2 regions of the Mycolicibacterium aubagnense genome follow, and region 2 is predicted to be linked to the other one. Evidence: predicted binding sites of a transcription regulator. Region 2 holds the regulator's gene; the other holds the start of a gene.
The links. The regulator LexA, encoded in region 2, represses DNA repair genes until DNA is damaged. The targets are predictions, from matches to a motif close to CGAACANNTGTTCG.

Region 1 (5,787 bases), 370 kb from region 2:
GCGAACCTACGGGGACGCTAACACCGGTACGGGTCAGAAGCGACAGAACCGAATGTCGGACGCCAGGATTGCCTTGGCCCCGATGACGGTCAGCTCGTCCATGATGGCGTTGACCTGGCGGCGTGGGACCAGAGCGCGAACAGCGACCCAGTCGGCGTCCGCCAGCGGTGCGATGGTCGGCGATTCGAGGCCCGGCGTGATGGCCGTCGCCTGCTCCAAAACGGTGCGGGGGCAGTCGTAATCGAGCATCAGGTACTGCTGCCCGAACACGACACCCTGGATGCGGGCGGCAAGCTGGTCGCGGGCGGCGTCGGGCGCGACATCAGCGCGCTCGATCAACACGGCCTCCGAATCACACAGCGATTCGCCGAAGGCCACCAGGTTGTGCAGCGCCAACGTCCGGCCGGAACCGACGACGTCGGCGATGGCATCGGCCACCCCGAGCTGGATCGAGATCTCCACCGCGCCGTCGAGGCGGATCACGGTCGCCTCAATTCCCTTGTCGGCCAGGTCTTTCCGCACCAAGTTCGGGTAGGCGCTGGCGACGCGCTTACCCGCCAGGTCGGCAACCGTCCAGTCCCGGCCGGCGGGCGCGGCGTAACGGAACGTCGACGACCCGAAGCCCAGGGCCAGCCGCTCACTGACCGGAGCCATCGATTCAGCGGCCAGGTCGCGGCCGGTGATGCCGAAGTCCAACTGCCCGGACCCCACGTAGATGGCAATGTCCTTGGGCCGCAGGAAGAAGAACTCGACCTTGTTCACCGGATCGACAACCGTCAGATCCTTGGGATCGGTGCGTCGGCGGTATCCGGCCTCGGACAGGATGTGGGCGGCCGACTCACTGAGCGCGCCCTTGTTCGGGACGGCGACGCGGAGCAGGCCGTTGGACGATGCGCCGGTCACAGCTTGCCGTACACGTCGTCGAGGGTGAGGCCACGCTTGATCATCAACACCTGCGTCCAGTACAGGAGCTGGCTGATCTCGCCCGCCAGCTCGTCGTCGCTCTCGTGTTCAGCGGCGATCCATACCTCGCCGGCCTCTTCGATGATCTTCTTGCCCAGATGATGCACCCCGGCGTCCAACGCCGCGACGGTGCCGCTGCCGGCCGGCCGGGTCTGCGCTCGCTCACTGAGCTCGGCGAATAGCGCATCGAAGGTCTTCACGGGCTGCAATTGTTTCACGCTGCCGACCTCGGCTGCGAATGAGTGCCGGTCGAGCCCTCGGCGGCCGTTCTTGACCCCGCCCTCCAAGCCTCTGAAAAACTTTGGTCACTTTGTTTACGCTGGTCACAGTAGGTGACTAGCGCCCCATCTGGCACGCCCACTTGTCGGTGCATCGAACTAGTGTTCGAAGTATGGGATTGACCGATCCGGACCTCGTCGAAGAGGTCTACACCGACCTCGACGCCGCGGTGGCCCGGGTCGCTGCCCTCGATTACACCGAACTCGGGGTGCCGGAACTGCTGGAATTACAGTCCCACCGCGAACGATTGCGGTGTGCCGCCGAAGCGGTCGATCACCGCATCCTGGCCGCCCTGACCACCCAAACCACCCCGAAAGAGATCGGGGCGAAGAACTGGGCCGACGTGCTGCGGATTCGCTTGCGCATCTCCGCCACGGAAGCCCGGCGCCGGGTCCGCGACATGGAGAACCTGGGCCCACGGTCAGGGCTCACCGGGGAAGCGTTGCCACCACGATGGGAGTCCGCCGCAGCCGCGCAGGCCGCCGGAGCGATCAACACCGAGCACATCGCGGTGATCGGCAACTTCATCGCGAATCTGCCCACCCGGGTCGACCTCACCACCCAAACCCAGTGCGAACAGACACTGACCGCCGGAGCCCGACACCAAACCCCCGAAGAACTCCGGGCCGCAGCCCACCAATTGCGCTACCTGCTCGACCAAGACGGGCCACTACCCGATGACGCCGAACGCGCCCGCAAACGCAGCGTCCGCATCGGCAAACAGCAACCCGACGGCATGTCCAAAGTCGACGGCTGGCTCGACCCCCAAGCCCGCGCCACCCTCGAAGCCGTCCACGCCAAACTCGGCGCCCCCGGCATGTGCAACCCCGCCGACCCCACCCCGTGCCAGTCCGGCACACCCAGCCAAGCCCAGATCGACAATGACACCCGCAGCACCGAACAACGCAACCACGACGCCCTCGCCGCCACGGGCCGTATCACCCTCGGCACCGACCTCGGCAACCACAACGGCCTACCCGTCACCATCGTGGTCACCACCACCCTGACCGAACTCCAACAGGGAACGGGGACCGCCCTCACCCACACCGGCACCAAACTCCCCATCCCGGACCTGATCCGGATGGCCAGCCACGGCGCCCACCACTACCTCGCGGTCTTCGACCAACACACCAACATCCCGCTCTATTTGGGCCGGGCCCGGCGCACCGCCTCCGCGGGGCAACGCATCATGCTGTTCGCGCGTGATCGGGGCTGCACCCGCCCGGGCTGCACCGCCCCCGCCTCCCGCTGCCAAGCCCACCACGTCGACACCGACTGGTCCGACGGTGGCCCCACCGACATCACCAACCTCGCCCTCGCGTGCGGCTGCGACAACCGCGCCGCCCACACCGGCGGCTGGACCACCACCATGAACAACGGCCGCGCCCACTGGACCCCACCACCACTACTCGACACCGGCCAACCCCGCACCAACCACTACCACCACCCCACCCTGTACCCGGCAGAGGAAGAAGGCGGCGACGACGATAGCGAAACCGACAGTCCCACAACCTAACCGGTACAACTGCCTGACGGGTTGCGCCGTGGGATCAACGCGCGCCCTATGACGAGCGGCGGCCAGAGACCGCATCAGCCGCCTGGTGGAGATTCCACCAAAGTGGCGGCCGGATTCTGTCCCTACGTCGCCATCAGCTCGGCGTGCATATCCTCCAGCGCAACGCCCTTGGTCTCCCGCACCCACTTGGCGACGAACACCAGCGACAGGAAGGCACACAGCGCGTAGAAGCCGTACGCGACGCCCAGCATGCTGCGCAGTTCGGGGAAGCTGACGGTGATCAGCCAGTTGGCGACCCATTGACCGGCCGCGGCCAGACCCAGCGCCGCGGCACGGATGCGGTTGGGGAACATCTCCCCCAGCAGCACCCACACGACCGGCCCCCAGGACATGCCGAAGGCCACCACGAACAAGTTGGCGGCGATCAGCGCGATGGGCCCCTCGGCACCGCTCAATTGCGGTACCCCATTCACCTGCGGGGCGGTGCCGAAGATGACCGCCATGGTGGCCAGCGTCAGCGTCATCCCGGCCGAGCCGATGAGCAGCAGCGGCTTGCGGCCGATCTTGTCGATCAGCAGGATCGCCACCACGGTCGTCAGGATGTTCACCACCGAGGTGATGACGGTGATGAGGAAAGATGAGCTTTCGTCGAAACCAACGGCCTCCCACAGCACATTCGAGTAGTAGAAGATCACATTGATGCCGACGAACTGTTGGAACACCGACAGCGCCAGACCGACCCAGACGATGCCGTAGAGGCTGAAGGGTCCGCCGCCTGGCTTACACATATCGCGCCAGGAGGGCTTCTGTTCGCTCTCGAGCGTCTGCTGGATGCGACCGATCGTGATCTCCAGATTCTTCTCCCCGAGCAATGTGGTGAGCACCTTGCGGGCTTCCGGAATCCGGTGCGTGGCAACGAGATAACGCGGCGACTCAGGAATGGTGAAGGCAAGCAGGCCATACACCACGGCAGGGACGACCATCAGGATGAACATCCAGCGCCACGCCTCCAGGCCCAGCCACAGCACGTTGCCCGCGCCACCGGCCAGGTGTGCCAGCATCGCGTCGACACCCAACGACAAGAAGATGCCGCTGACGATCGCCAACTGCTGCAGGGACCCGAGCCGACCCCGGATGCTCGCCGGTGAGGTCTCCGCGATGTAGGCGGGAGCGATCACCGACGCGATACCCACGCCGAGGCCACCGATGATCCGGAACGCCACGAGCACCCAGATGTTCCATGCCACGCCCGCCCCGAGTGCGCTGATCAGGAACAGCAGTGCGGCCAGTTTCATCACTGCCAAGCGGCCGACGCGGTCGGCCAGCCGCCCAGCCGTCATGGCACCGACCGCCGCCCCGAGCAGCGCCGAGGCCACGGCAATCCCCAACGACTTGTCGTCCACCTCGAAGTACAGCTGAATCGACTTCACCGCGCCATTGATGACGGCGCTGTCATAGCCGAAGAGCAGACCGCCGAGCGCCGCTACCGACGCGATGCGCACAGCGCTGCGGCCGGAGTCGAACTCCTCGTCGTCAAAGATCGCCGATGTGTCGTCACCGACCGGACCATGGGACATCGGACGTCCTTTCGCAGCGCTGCGTGTGCGTTCAACAATCGCACAGCAGACCGCGCTACGGGACCAGAACTGGCAGCTACGAACACATTTCGTGGTAGATGTTCCGGAGGTCGGCGACCCCCAGCCCGGCCAGCGATTCGATGTGCCGGCGGCGTGGTCCGTCCGGCACCGCGACGTCGTTCGGGACGACGAGCACGACGCAACCCGCGGCGTCCGCCGACTGCGCACCGGTCACCGAATCCTCGATCGCCAGGCAGTCCTCCGCCGAAACACCCAGCAGTTCCGCGGCCCGCAGGTATGGAGCCGGATGGGGCTTCCCGTCGGGCACCTCGTCGCCGCAGACGGTGACCGTGAAGTAGTGACTACCAATGGTTTTCAGTGCCTGTTCGGTCAGCGTGCGCCGGGTGTTGGTCACCAGCGCCAGCGGAATCCCGCTGGCGGCCAACGTTTCCAACAACTCCTGCGCACCGGGCCGCCAGGGCAGCCCCTGCTCGAACAGCTCACCGGTGTAGTCGTGCAGCCAGTCCGCCGACTCGGCCATGGATTCCGGGGTCGGGTCCAGGCCGAGGTCGTCGTAGACGATGCGCATGACGTTCTCTGCCGAGCCGCCGACCGTCGTCTCCCGCACGGCATTGGTCAGCACCCCGCCCTTTCGGGCGTAGAAGGCGTGCATCGCGACGTCCCACAGCTTTTCGGAGTCGACGAGCGTGCCGTCCATGTCGAACAACACGGCCTTGAACATCAATCCTCCGGGTTGTAGCCGAGGTTGGGGGCGAGCCAGCGTTCGGCTTCCTGCATGGTCCAGCCCTTGCGTCGTGCGTAGTCGGCCACCTGGTCCTGGGCCAACCGGCCGACGACGAAGTACTGCGACTGCGGATGCGAGAAGTACCAGCCGCTGACGGCGGCGCCGGGCCACATCGCCATCGACTCGGTCAGCTCGATGCCGGTTCGCTTCGTAACGTCCAGCAGATCGAACAGCGTCGCCTTCTCGGTGTGCTCAGGGCACGCCGGGTAGCCGGGTGCCGGCCGGATGCCGACGTACTTCTCCCCGATGAGCGCCTCGTTGTCCAGCTGCTCGTCGGGCTGGTAACCCCAGAACTCCTCGCGGACCCGTTGGTGCATCCGTTCGGCGAACGCCTCGGCCAGCCGGTCGGCGAGGGACTCCAGCAGGATGGCGCTGTAGTCGTCGAGGGCGGCCTTGAACTCGGCGATCTTGTCCTGGCTGCCGAGGCCTGCGGTGACTGCGAACGCGCCGACGTGGTCGGCCAGACCGGTGTCCTTCGGCGCGATGAAGTCGCCCAGCGACCGGTTCGGGATGCCGTCACGGTGCTCGCCCTGCTGCCGAAGGTTGTGCAACGTGGTCAGCACGTCGGTACGGGCCTCATCGGTGTAGACCTCGATGTCGTCGCCGACGGCGTTCGCCGGGAAGAAGCCGATCACGCCGTTGGCGCG
Region 2 (5,787 bases):
TTACCGACGCGCATTCCGGGTGGCCGGGTCCGGTCCGGCGATCCTGCTGATCCACGGCATCGGCGACAACTCCACCACGTGGGAGACCGTGCAGACGCGCCTCGCGCAGCGGTTCACCGTCATCGCCCCGGATCTGCTGGGCCACGGCAAGTCCGACAAGCCGCGCGCGGACTACTCGGTGGCGGCATATGCCAACGGCATGCGGGACCTGCTCAGCGTGCTGGACATCGAACGAGTGACGGTCGTCGGCCACTCGCTGGGCGGCGGCGTGGCCATGCAATTCGCCTATCAGTTCCCGCAATTGATCGATCGCCTGGTGCTGGTCGGGGCCGGCGGCGTCACCCGAGATGTGAACATCGCACTGCGGCTCGCAGCGCTCCCGTTGGGCACCGAAGCCCTGGCACTGCTGCGAATTCCGTTGGTGCTGCCCGCGCTTCAGATCGCCGGACGTCTCGGCGGTGCCCTGTTCGGTTCGACCGGCATGGGCCATGACCTGCCGAACATGCTGCGCATACTCAACGATCTGCCCGAGCCGCGGGCGTCATCAGCCTTCGGCCGGACCCTGCGCGCGGTGGTCGACTGGCGCGGCCAGGTGGTCACCATGCTGGACCGATGTTATTTGACCGAAGCCATCCCGGTGCAACTGGTTTGGGGCTCGCACGATGCCGTCATCCCGGCCGCCCACGGAGAACTGGCGCACGCCGCGATGCCCGGTTCCCGGCTTGAACTCTTCGAAAATTCGGGACATTTCCCATTCCACGACGACCCAGACCGGTTCGTGGCGCTCGTCGAGAATTTCATCGACACAACCGCACCGTCGGTCTACGACCGCGACGCGCTACGTGGCCTCTTGCAGGCCGGCGTCACCACAAAGACGATGGACGCCTCATTCGACATGAAGGCTGCGGTATTCGACGCACTGGAGAGCGACGAACGCAGCGCGACCTAGCTGCCGTCAGCCCGACGACGGCACGCCGCGGTGTGCCCGCAGTGCCTCGATTTCGCGTTCGAAGTCCTCAGCGGACGAAAATGAGCGGTACACCGACGCGAACCGCAGGTAGGCGACCTCATCAAGGTCACGTAGAGGACCGAGAATCGCCAACCCGACCTCGTGGCTCGGCACTTCGGGAGATCCGGTGGCCCGCACCGCATCTTCGACCTTTTGTGCCAATAGGTTCAGGGCGTCGTCGTCGACCTGCCGCCCCTGGCACGCGCGCCGAACGCCTTTGATCACCTTGTCCCGGCTGAACGGTTCCGTGACACCGCTGCGTTTGACCACTGCGACCACCGCGGTCTCCACCGTGGTGAACCGGCGGCCACACTCGGGGCATGACCGGCGCCGACGAATGGCCTGCCCTTCATCAGCTTCTCGCGAATCGACCACGCGCGAGTTCGGATGCCGGCAGAACGGACAGTGCATCACCGCTCCTTCGCCGCACCGACAATCGACCGTTTCGAACGGTCTCGAGCCTACCCGTGCCGCTCGGACCCGGCCGGGCGCCGTGCCGATCACGGTGCGCACGGGCTGCCCTCAGCCGACCGGAGCAATCAGCGTCTGCCCGGCGTTCAGGGCCACCGACGGCAGCTTGTTCAGCTCCTTGATGCGGTCGACGACGGCACTGACAGGGGCGTCGGGCGCCACCCGCCGGGCGACCTGCTGAATCGACTCCCCGGTCTGCACCCGGACCACCGCGAGCTGCGCGGGCACCGACGCGGCCGATGCGGTCGGCTGGACAGCCTCCCCGAACTGTGCCACCAGGCCCAGCCACACCGTGATCCCCGCAGCGACCAGGGCCAGCATCACCGTGGTCAACGGCGTGACCGGGTTGCGCCGGTGTGAGGCACGGGAGGTCAAGACACCGGTGCCCCGGTGCCGGAATGCCGCGCCCGAGGGACGGGAACCGGCCGGCCGCAGCCGAGCCTGGCGGTGACGATTCACGTCGGCGCGCCGGGGCACGGTGCGGACGACGACATCGGTCGGGTACTCGCGGGTGATGACGGTCATGTCGATTCCTCTCCTGAGTTCGTACATAGGTTCGATCGCTCTTATGTTCGACTATATCGCCCAAACGTTCGAACGGTAGAACATGTGATCGAACTGTTGCGAACGATACGACGGCCCACCGACAAGTTCGGTTCCGCTGATTCGCCCCGGCTTTCGCGACGTCACAGTGGAGCCCGGCCGCGACACGCCGATGCAGCCGATCTCGAACACATGTTTGATGATTCGTGTGCACTGGGCTAGATTCGTCCATATGAGCGACAGCACCGACACCCCGGACGGCACCGATCGCAGCCCCGACGCCCAGTCGGGCGGCCGGTCCAGCAGTCTCACCGAACGTCAGCGGACCATCCTCGACGTCATCCGCGCCTCGGTGACCACGCGCGGCTACCCGCCCAGCATCCGCGAGATCGGCGATGCGGTGGGCCTGACCTCCACGTCATCTGTAGCCCACCAGCTGCGCACGCTGGAGAAGAAGGGCTATCTGCGCCGCGATCCGAACCGCCCGCGGGCCGTGGATGTCCGGGGCTCTGACGAGACGAACGGCGCCACCATCACCACCGATGTCGCCGGTTCGGACGCCCTGCCCGAACCGACTTTCGTGCCGGTGCTCGGCCGGATCGCCGCCGGCGGCCCGATCCTCGCCGAGGAAGCCGTCGAAGATGTATTCCCGCTCCCCCGCGAACTCGTGGGCGAGGGCTCATTGTTCCTGCTGAAGGTGGTCGGCGAGTCCATGATCGACGCCGCGATCTGCGACGGGGACTGGGTCGTCGTGCGGCAGCAGAACGTGGCCGACAACGGCGACATCGTCGCGGCGATGATCGACGGCGAAGCCACGGTCAAGACCTTCAAGCGCGCCAAGGGCCAGGTGTGGCTCATGCCGCACAACCCGGCCTTCGATCCGATCCCGGGCAATGACGCGGTCATCCTCGGCAAGGTCGTGACCGTCATCCGCAAGATCTGACGCCTCCCAGACCAAGAGTTGAGCCCCGCTGCAGTCGCTCGCAGCGGGGCTCAGGCGTTGGCGCGGTCAGCCTCGGATGAATCCGTTGGTGACCGCGAATTCCTCACTGGCGAACCAGATTTCAACGTCGGCGTCGTCGTATCCGGGCGCATCCGGCACCCAGTACAGACCCGACTTCGTGTTGGCCTTGATGACGTAGCCTTCAGGCGGTTCCGCGCCGGTCGCGACACGGAACGACATCTGCGCGGTCTCGGGCTCCTCCGCACCCAGGGCGTGGTGCCTACCACTGGCCGGACCGGCCGTCACGGCGTCCTCCGCCGACGTGGCGTCCGCGCGCGACTCGGCCGGCGGTTCGCCCGCCGGCTCGCCCGCAGGGACCTCGGCCCGCTCAGCATCGACGACCTGCTCCTCGGACCCGGGCGCGTGCTCGTCAGCGTGCTCGTCAACGTCCGAGTCCGAGGCAGCGGTCTCAGCGGCGGCCGGTGCGGCCCACACGCGGTCGCCGGGTTCTCGATGCCGCAGGCCCGCGAACCCCGCGAGCCCGGCCGCGGTCATGCCCGCCGCCGCGCCACCGCGGCGCAGAGCCTCGGGAAGCTGCACCGATGCCGTCGGCTCGTCTGCGGGTTCATCAGCGACCGGCTCGGGCTCAGTGGGCTCGCCGGCGTCGACAGGCTGGGCCTCATCCTCGGGCTGCGCCTCTGACTCTCCCGCGGGCGCCTCGCCCGCAGGTTGCTCCGCCGTGAAATCGGGGTACACCGTCGGCGCGGTGTCGATGACGTCCGGGTTGCTCTGGAATTCGGGCCCGCCGTGCGGTGCGTCGAAATGCTCGCTCTCGGGAGCGGACTCGGCGGCGTACTCGGTGTCGCCGTGGTCGTCCACGTATTGCGGGTCGCCGTACTCCCCGTCACCGAACTCGTGGTCGTCGTAGTCGTACGCATCGTGCTCGTCGAGAACATCCTGGTCGGCATGCCGCCGTCGCCGCAGCAGCGCCGCGATCGCGATGCCCACCACCACCAGCAACAGCGGGATGATCGCCAGCAGCCACCACCAGTGGAACTGGTACCACTTGCCGGACTCCTCGGGCTGCGCGCTCACGCCGCCCGGGAGATCGACGCTGGGGACCTGCACACCGCTCAACTGCGACGCCAGGTCCGCCGGCTCGGTACTGAATTCGTGGCTCGACTTGTTCCACGAGATCGACCCACCCGTGAACTTCTGGCTGACGACGTCGCCATTGACCGTCTGGTCCGCGGTCGGCGCGCCCAGCTTGCCGGCGGCGCCGCCGAGCTTGGCCCATGCGACGTTCATCGCGCCACGGACGACGAACGCGCCGTGGTCGGGGGTCCAGAAGATGGTCGGGTTGTCCGCCGCGGCGAAGGTGGCAACCCGGCTGGTCGGCGAGATGCCGCCATCGGTCTCGTTGCTCGCCGGGAATCCGAGATCACCCTGCGGCCCGCCGGCCGCGCGGTACTTGGCCAGCACGTCGCCCGTGACCGCGTGGGCACCGGTGGCGGCCGAATAGAAGATGGAGCCGCCGGCGAAGTTCTGCGCCACGCCGTCGCCGACCTTGTACTGCGCACCCTGCTCGTCGCCGAGGGGCCCCTGCGGCCCACCGGCGGCCCGCCGCGCCGCGGCGATGGCCGTCGTCGCGTCGCCCGGCACGTCGAGCCCGGACAGCTGGCCTGCCAGATCAGCGGGTGTGGTGGTGAATGCCTTGGTCTTGGAGTTCCAGCTCACCTCACCGCCGGTGAAGGGCTGCGAGACGACGTCGCCCTTCCAGGACTCGTCGGCGGTGGGTACGCCGAGAGTGCCCGCCGACCCGCCGAGCTTGTCCCAGGCCACGTTGATGGCGCCTCGCACCACCCATGCACCGTTTTCCGGCGTCCAGAAGATGACGGGCTTGTCGGCCGCACTGAACGTGCTGTTCCGGCTGTCGGAGGCCTTCCCGGCACCCTCGTCGATGGTCGGGAACCCGAGGTCGCTGTCAGCGGCACCGCCCAGCGCTTGATACTTGTCGAGAACTGCGCCGTAAATCAGGTGCGCACCGGTGTTCTCGGTGAAATAAATCTTTCCACCCGCAAAGTTCTGCGCATAGCCGGCGCCGACCTGATAGACGTCACCGTCTTTCGCACCCAACTCACCCGTGTCACCGCCTGCGACGTCCCAGGTATGCGAGATCGCCACGTCGGCGGCGTCACTTTCCGGTGTCGCGATCGCCGTCGGAGCCATGAGCAATGCCACCGCGACCGATAGGGCACCGACACCAGCCCATCCGCCACGGGTTCGCAGCCCGGTCATCGAATTCCTCCCGCGGTTGGCAAAACTCCGGATACAAATTCCGTCAGACAAACTCTCTTGATTGAGAGATTCTGTCAACTTTGCTTCAGTTCATGCCCATCGTGCGGGATATCCGGCAGTAACGCTCCAGTGTGTCGCGGTTGGATATGCGAATAAATTCGCGTGGGCAATTAGTTAAACGCCCAATCCGCGGCCGATGATCTCCTTCATGATCTCGGTGGTGCCGCCGTAGATCGTCTGGATCCGCGAGTCCAGGAATGCCCGCGCAATGGGATATTCGCGCATATAGCCGTAGCCGCCGTGCAACTGCAGACACCGGTCGACCAGACGGACCTGCACCTCTGTCGAATACCATTTGGCCATCGCCGCCTGGTCGATTGTCAGCTTCCGATCGAGATGCAGACGAATGAACTCGTCGACCATGATTCGCACCGCGGTGGCCTCTGTCGCCAGTTCGGCCAACACGAATCGGCTGTTCTGGAAGCTGCCGATGGGCTTGCCGAACGCTTTACGCTCCTTGGCG

Region 1: the regulator LexA is predicted to act here: its motif matches at 1,337-1,350, upstream of G6N59_RS26175 (HNH endonuclease signature motif containing protein).

What each region holds. Positions count from the first base shown of each region.
Region 1 covers NZ_AP022577.1:5,473,918-5,479,704, reverse strand. The annotation lists gene hisG (ATP phosphoribosyltransferase) at 34-879, opposite strand; gene G6N59_RS26180 (phosphoribosyl-ATP diphosphatase) at 900-1,181, opposite strand; gene G6N59_RS26175 (HNH endonuclease signature motif containing protein) at 1,355-2,758, shown strand; gene G6N59_RS26170 (sugar porter family MFS transporter) at 2,881-4,335, opposite strand; gene G6N59_RS26165 (HAD family hydrolase) at 4,412-5,077, opposite strand; gene metH (methionine synthase) at 5,077-5,787, opposite strand, start outside.
Region 2 covers NZ_AP022577.1:5,842,365-5,848,151, reverse strand. The annotation lists gene G6N59_RS27965 (alpha/beta fold hydrolase) at 1-949, shown strand, start outside; gene nrdR (transcriptional regulator NrdR) at 956-1,420, opposite strand; gene G6N59_RS27955 (LysM peptidoglycan-binding domain-containing protein) at 1,532-2,005, opposite strand; gene lexA (transcriptional repressor LexA) at 2,256-2,966, shown strand; gene G6N59_RS27945 (sunset domain-containing protein) at 3,033-5,264, opposite strand; gene G6N59_RS27940 (acyl-CoA dehydrogenase family protein) at 5,439-5,787, opposite strand, start outside.